DNA from 2 places in the Streptococcus parasuis genome. Region 1 is predicted to be linked to the other one. Evidence: predicted binding sites of a transcription regulator. Region 1 holds the regulator's gene; the other holds the start of a gene.
What was found. Region 1 encodes NrdR, which represses ribonucleotide reductase genes. Its sites were predicted from a motif close to ACACNATATATNGTGT; they were not measured.
Positions count from the first base shown of each region.

Region 2: nrdH (glutaredoxin-like protein NrdH) is a predicted target of NrdR. The motif match lies at 1,581-1,596, and genes of this name have one in related genera.

Region 1 covers NZ_AP024276.1:516,060-519,425, forward strand. The annotation lists gene L6410_RS02605 (response regulator transcription factor) at 1-265, shown strand, start outside; gene L6410_RS02610 (AI-2E family transporter) at 345-1,472, shown strand; gene nrdR (transcriptional regulator NrdR) at 1,546-2,037, shown strand; gene L6410_RS02620 (replication initiation and membrane attachment family protein) at 2,024-3,175, shown strand; gene dnaI (primosomal protein DnaI) at 3,175-3,366, shown strand, end outside.
Region 2 covers NZ_AP024276.1:1,275,078-1,278,443, reverse strand. The annotation lists gene nrdE (class 1b ribonucleoside-diphosphate reductase subunit alpha) at 1-1,185, opposite strand, end outside; gene nrdH (glutaredoxin-like protein NrdH) at 1,228-1,446, opposite strand; gene acnA (aconitate hydratase AcnA) at 1,840-3,366, shown strand, end outside.

The sequences.
Region 1 (3,366 bases):
TGATTTTCAAAACCGAACGGTCACACGGGGAGATGAGTTAATCAACTTGACGCGTCGAGAATATGATTTGCTGGCGACATTGATGAATAGTCCAGAACCAGTTAGCCGAGAACAGCTTCTTGAACGAGTCTGGAAGTATGAAGCGGCCTCTGAAACCAATGTTGTGGATGTCTATATCCGTTATCTTCGTGGAAAATTAGATGTTCCAGGACAGGCTTCCTATATTCGGACGGTACGTGGTGTTGGCTATACCATGAGAGATTAGAGACAAGAGAGAGTGTAAAGCTCTTTCTTTTTGTTTCTACCTATGTTAGAATGGTATGGATTATAAGGAGTATGAATCTATGAATTCGAAATTGAAAGAGCAGTTGATTTTGCTCATTTTTGCTGGGCTGGTCTTATTAACAGTTTTAAATTGGTCAACAGTTTATAGCGGAATCTTAACGGTACTTGGGAGCATGAACTCACTTCTTATTGGTGGACTTCTTGCCTTTATATTAAATGTTCCAATGAAAAAAATAGAGGACTTGATTGAAAAAGTTTCTTTTTTAAAAAAATCCAAGCGAGCTCTTGCCATCTTGAGTGTACTCATTGCGTTCATCTTAATTGTCACAGGACTGGTTCTTATTGTTCTACCAACGCTTGTAACAACTTTATCGGAATTAGTTTCTGTTAGTAGTACAGCCGTTCCAAAATCGATCAATGCTTTAACATCATTTTTACAGTCTTATGGTCTGCTATCTGGTCAGATAGGCGAACAAGTTTCGAGTCTATTGGATCAATTGAAGAATTTGACCTTTGTATCCAGTCTCGTGGCGCCGATACTTTCTGGACTTGTCTCAAATGTGACAGGGATTTTCTCGAACACAATGACCTTAGTCATGGCTTTCTTCTTTACCTTAGCCATTTTGGGTAGCAAGGAACATTTACTATCTATGACACAAAAATTATTACAAGCTATCCTACCAACTAAAGCCGTCAAGGTAGTCAATTATATTGGAGAAGTGATTATTGATACCTACGATCGATTCTTGATGAGTCAGATTGTAGAAGCGTGTATCATCGGGGTTTTGGTATTTGTAAGTTACTCTGTTTCAGGAATCCCTTATGCAAGCATGGCTGGAATTTTAGCAGGTGTATTGTCCTTTGTGCCCTATATTGGTCCATTTTCAGCATGTCTAATCAGTGCTCTCTTTGTTGCTGTTCAAAATCCATTGCTGGCTCTGTGGTCTATTGTACTTTTCCAAATCATACAATTAATCGAAGGAAATGTGATATACCCCCGTGTTGTCGGGCAGTCTGTAGGACTTCCTACTGTATTTACTTTGGCAGCAGCATTGATAGGTGGTAATTTATTTGGTCTGTTAGGTATGATCTTCTTCACACCGATCTTTGCAGTTGTTTATCGATTGGTAAAAGAATGGGTATATAGTCGATTGAAGATGAAAAATCAGATTGTTGAAGGAAAGTGATTTATTCGCTTTCTTTTGTTTTTGTTCAAATTATGCTATACTGAGATGATAAAGTTTTTGTAGGAGAGTGAGTATGCGTTGTCCAAAATGTCATAGTTTAAAATCAAGTGTAATAGACAGCCGTCAAGCAGAAGATGGCAACACAATTCGTCGTCGTCGCTCGTGTGACCAATGTGGTCAACGTTTTACCACATATGAACGGATTGAGGAAAAAACCTTAGTTGTAGTTAAAAAAGATGGTACCAGAGAACAATTTTCTCGCGAAAAAATCTTTAATGGAATCATTCGTTCTGCCCAAAAGCGTCCTGTATCAACCAGTGATATCGACGAAGTGGTTAACCGCGTAGAACAAAAGGTCCGCTCAATTAGTGATGCTGAAATTGAAAGTGACGTAATTGGTAATTTTGTGATGGAAGAATTGGTTGAATTAGATGAAATTACCTATGTACGTTTTGCTTCAGTCTATCGTTCGTTCAAGGATGTTGGTGAATTAGAAAATCTGCTCAAACAGATGATTTCGAAGGGGAGCAAGGTAAAAACGGGAATAAAAGATGAAGCCAAATGATTTATTTACCTATATAAAAACAAATGCCTTCATTCCAGATGTTGTCAGTTTGAGTCAATGTTACCAACCCATCATTGGGTTTGATGCTTTAGCGCTTTATTATTACTTTTATAGTTTTTCCGACCAGGGGCAAGGACGTTATAAATGGGCTTCGATTCTCAACCATATGGATTTTGGTATGAATCGATTGGAAAAGGCCTTAGATGTCTTGACAGCCATGGAACTTTTGGAACTCTATCGTGCGGATGAGTTGACTGGAATAGCTGTACAGGCTCCTTTAACTGTAAAAAACTTTTTAACCAAGCCCTTGTATAAGAATTTGTTGGCTAAAAAGATTGGGGAAGCTAGTGTGGATAGCTTACTGGTCCATATTCCAAAACAGGAACAAAATATTTCCAAGAATTTTTCACAAGTGTTTACAATGGATGGACAGATTCCTCTTACTTTTGAACCCAATCGTGATTTTGATTGGTCAGCATTTAAAGCTCTGATGGCTAAAGATAAATTGCATTTTCAAGATGAAACTGAGGATATTATCGCACTTAGTTACATAGCAGAGCAGGCAGGTTGGACCTGGTTGGAAACCTATCGTCAGGCTAAAACAACAGCTATTGGACAGACGATTTCAACCAAACGATTGCAGCAGTCACGTCAGTCATTGCCAAAAGAAAAAATCGACCTCACTGGCCAGGAAAAAGCTATTGTTCGGGAAGCGAAATCGAAATCCAGTCTTGTATTTCTGTCTATCTTAAAGGATCAGCGCAAAGCAACTATAACCATGGCTGAGCGGAAATGCTTAACGGATTTGGCAAACATAGGGTTGCTTGATGAGGTGATTAATATCTTGGTTCTCTATACTTTCAATAAGGTTGACTCTGCCAATCTCAATGAAAAGTATGCAATGAAGCTTGGAAATGATTTTTCTTACAAGGGAATTGGCAGTGCAGAGGCGGCTGTTGTCTATCTCAGGGATTTGAAGTCCAGCCAATCACAAAGCAAACCAAAACAAGAAACAAAAACCAATGTACCTGAGTGGAGTAAGGAAGAGGTTCAACAAGAACAAACACAAGAAGGTCAAGCCAAGTTGGCGGCTCTTTATCGTGAGTTAGAAGAAATGGAAAATAAAGGAGGTAGCTGATGAAATCAGTTCAAGATAAGTTGTCGCAGGCAACAAACCCAAGCCCAAAATCTTATCAGCAACTCTATCAAGAGATAGTGAGTGATGCTGAAGTTGCTGCCTTTATTAAGAAAGAAGGGTTGACTCAAAAGGAGATAACCCTGTCCATTTCCAAATTTTTGGAATATATTAGCCAGCGTGATTTGTTTGTA
Region 2 (3,366 bases), 760 kb from region 1:
GTTTAGAACACTTGGTGTTTGGACCTGAAGGATTTCCGAACAAAGGTTGGACATGATAATCTTGCCGTCAACAGGGTTGCTACGGTTAGCTGTATCGATGTTGATAACGTATGGATAGCCAGACTCTTGTTGGAGTTTGGAAATTTCTGTTTCCAAGTCACGTGCCTTGATTTTTGTCTTACGAATACGAGGGTTCGCCACCAATTCATCGTATTTCTCAGTAATATCTAGGTAGCTGTAAGGGACACCGTATTCCAACTCAACTGAGTATGGGCTGAAGAGGTACATGTCTTCGTTTTTACGTGCCAATTCGTAGAATTTATCAGGAACTGTGATACCCAGTGATAAGGTCTTCACGCGAACTTTCTCGTCGGCATTTTCTTTCTTAGTCGAAAGGAAGGAAATAATATCTGGGTGGAAAACATCAAGATAAACGACACCAGCCCCTTGGCGTTGTCCAAGCTGGTTAGAATAGGAGAAGCTGTCTTCGAAGAGTTTCATAACAGGTACAACCCCAGAAGCTGCCCCCTCATAGCCCTTGATTGGAGCACCAGCCTCACGCAAGTTACTAAGAGAGATACCGACACCTCCACCGATACGGGACAATTGCAGAGCAGAGTTGATAGAACGTCCGATCGAGTTCATATCGTCTGTGACTTGAATCAAGAAACAAGATACTAACTCACCACGGCGAGCACGACCTGCGTTGAGGAAAGACGGTGTTGCCGGCTGGTAACGAAGATGAATCATTTCGTTGGCCAGGTTTAGTGCTAATTCTTCGTTGCCCTCAGCAAAATACAAGGCGTTGAAGAGAACGCGATCTTCCATGCTCTCCAAGTAGTAGGCACCGTCGTTGGTTTTAAGGGCATACTGGTTATAGAACTTGTAGGCTGCCATGAAAGACTTGAAGCGGAAATCTTGGTCTTTCAAGAATTGATCAATTTTGATGATAAATTCTGGACTGTATTGGTCCAAAAACTCTTTTTCAAGGTAATTTTCTTCTAATAGATAAGCAATCTTGTCTAAAATACTATCAAATTGCTTGGTATTTGGGAGGACGTTTTCTTTAAAGAAGGCCTTAACCGCTTCTTGGTCCTTGTGGAGTGGGATTTGCCCATTGACAGGACGGTTGATTTCGTTATTTAAACGGAAGTAGGACACATCGCCTAGCTCTTTTAAACTCATAGTCGCAATCTCTTTCTTAATTATAGTAGGGTAGATTAGGAATTAAACCAAGGCTTTTAATTTACCTGGTTGGAAACCAGAAAAGACATCATTATCCGTTTCAATAACAGGTGCTGCTGAGAAACCGAGACCTTTTACGTGATCGATAAATTCAGGCTGTTCATCTAGATTGATTTCATTATATTTCACCTGGTGTTGGTCCAAGAATTTTTTGGTCATTTTACATTGAACACAATCATTTTTTGAATAGATAGTTACCATTCAGTTTCTCCTTTGTCTCTCAAGGATAAAAATATCCCATTTTTGTTACCAATCTAGGATACAAAATTTTGAAGTTAAAGTCAAGGAGCTTGTCTGAATAAATCACTAAATATTGTGCAATATATTTATCGACAACACCAAATATAGTATGTGTACAAGCCAAAACCTCTTTCTAATATTGATTTTTGGTAGGGTTTTCAATGGTTGCGCTTGATGTATAATAGTAGGTGCAGGACAAAAAATAAAGAGTATATTAGAATCAGATACGGTTGATATGATTATTAAATAGTAGGCAATATGTCACATGATGTAACACGTTTGGTTAGGTATTGATTGAATAAATATTACAATCTATACTATACTAAATAATAATGTTGAAAGAGGGCAGAGCCGATGAGTCTATCGTATAAAAAACGCTTACTTCATAATGAGAAAGAATACTCTTACTATGCATTGAATTCGGTTGCAACCGAAAATGGTGTGGATATTCATACACTTCCATATACCATCCGAATTTTATTGGAAAGTCTTCTTCGTAAGGAAGACGGAGTTGATGTTACTAAAAATCACATTTTAGATTTATTACATTATCAGGCTTCTTCACCATCTGGAGAAGTCCCTTTTAAACCTAGTCGTGTCATTTTACAAGACTTCACTGGTGTACCTGTAGTGGTTGACCTTGCATCCATGCGAGACGCTGTTGTCAAGGCTGGTGGAAGCCCAGACTTGATAAATCCAGAAATTCCTGTCGATTTGGTCATTGACCATTCTGTTCAAGTTGACTTTTTCGGGACAGATCAGGCGCTTGAGCAAAATATCGCCTTAGAATTTGAACGAAATAATGAGCGCTATGAGTTTCTCAAGTGGGCTGAAAATTCATTTGAAAACTACCGTGCTGTACCGCCTGCAACAGGGATTATTCATCAGGTAAATATTGAATTTCTAAGTGACGTTATCATTAATAAGGATGGTTTACTTTATCCAGACTCTATGTTTGGTACTGACAGCCACACAACTATGATCAATGGTATTGGTGTACTTGGTTGGGGTGTCGGTGGTATTGAGGCGGAAGCAGCAATGTTGGGTGAAGCATCTTATTTTCCAATTCCAGAGGTGATTGGAGTTCACTTGACTGGACAGTTACCGAAAGTAGCTACTGCAACGGACTTGGCTTTGAAAGTGACACAGTTGCTTCGTCAAGAAAATGTTGTTGGAAAATTTGTTGAATTTTTTGGACCTGGCTTGTCCTCCCTTGCTCTTGCAGATCGTGCAACAGTCTCAAATATGGCTCCTGAATATGGTGCAACCTGTGGATATTTCCCAATTGATTCTGAAACCCTCAATTACATGCGATTGACCAACCGCACAGAGGAGCAAATTGAATTAACAGAAGCATATGCAAAAGCAAATCACTTATTCTATGATAGCACAGCTATTCCAACCTATACCAAGGTACTTGAATTAGATTTGTCTACGATTGTTCCATCCATTTCTGGTCCGAAAAGACCACAAGATTTGATTGAATTGTCTAATGCTAAAAATGAGTTCCAAGCAAGTGTAACACGTGAAGTTGGTGTTCGTGGATTTGGTTTGGAGAAAGAAGAATTAGATAAGATAGCCACGGTTAAATATGCAGATGGCGACGAACTGATTCAAACAGGACATGTTGCGATTGCAGCGATTACCTCTTGTACCAATACTTCGAACCCATATGTTCTATTGGCGGCTGGTTTATTAGCTAAAAATGCAGTTGAAAAAGGTTTGACTGTTGCGAAGACTGTCAAAACGTCCTTGGCGCCAGGTTCAAAAGTTGTAACAGGCTATTTGAAAAATTCAGGTTTACAGACCTATTTGGATGCTTTAGGGTTCAATTTGGTTGGTTATGGCTGTACAACTTGTATTGGTAACTCAGGTGATTTA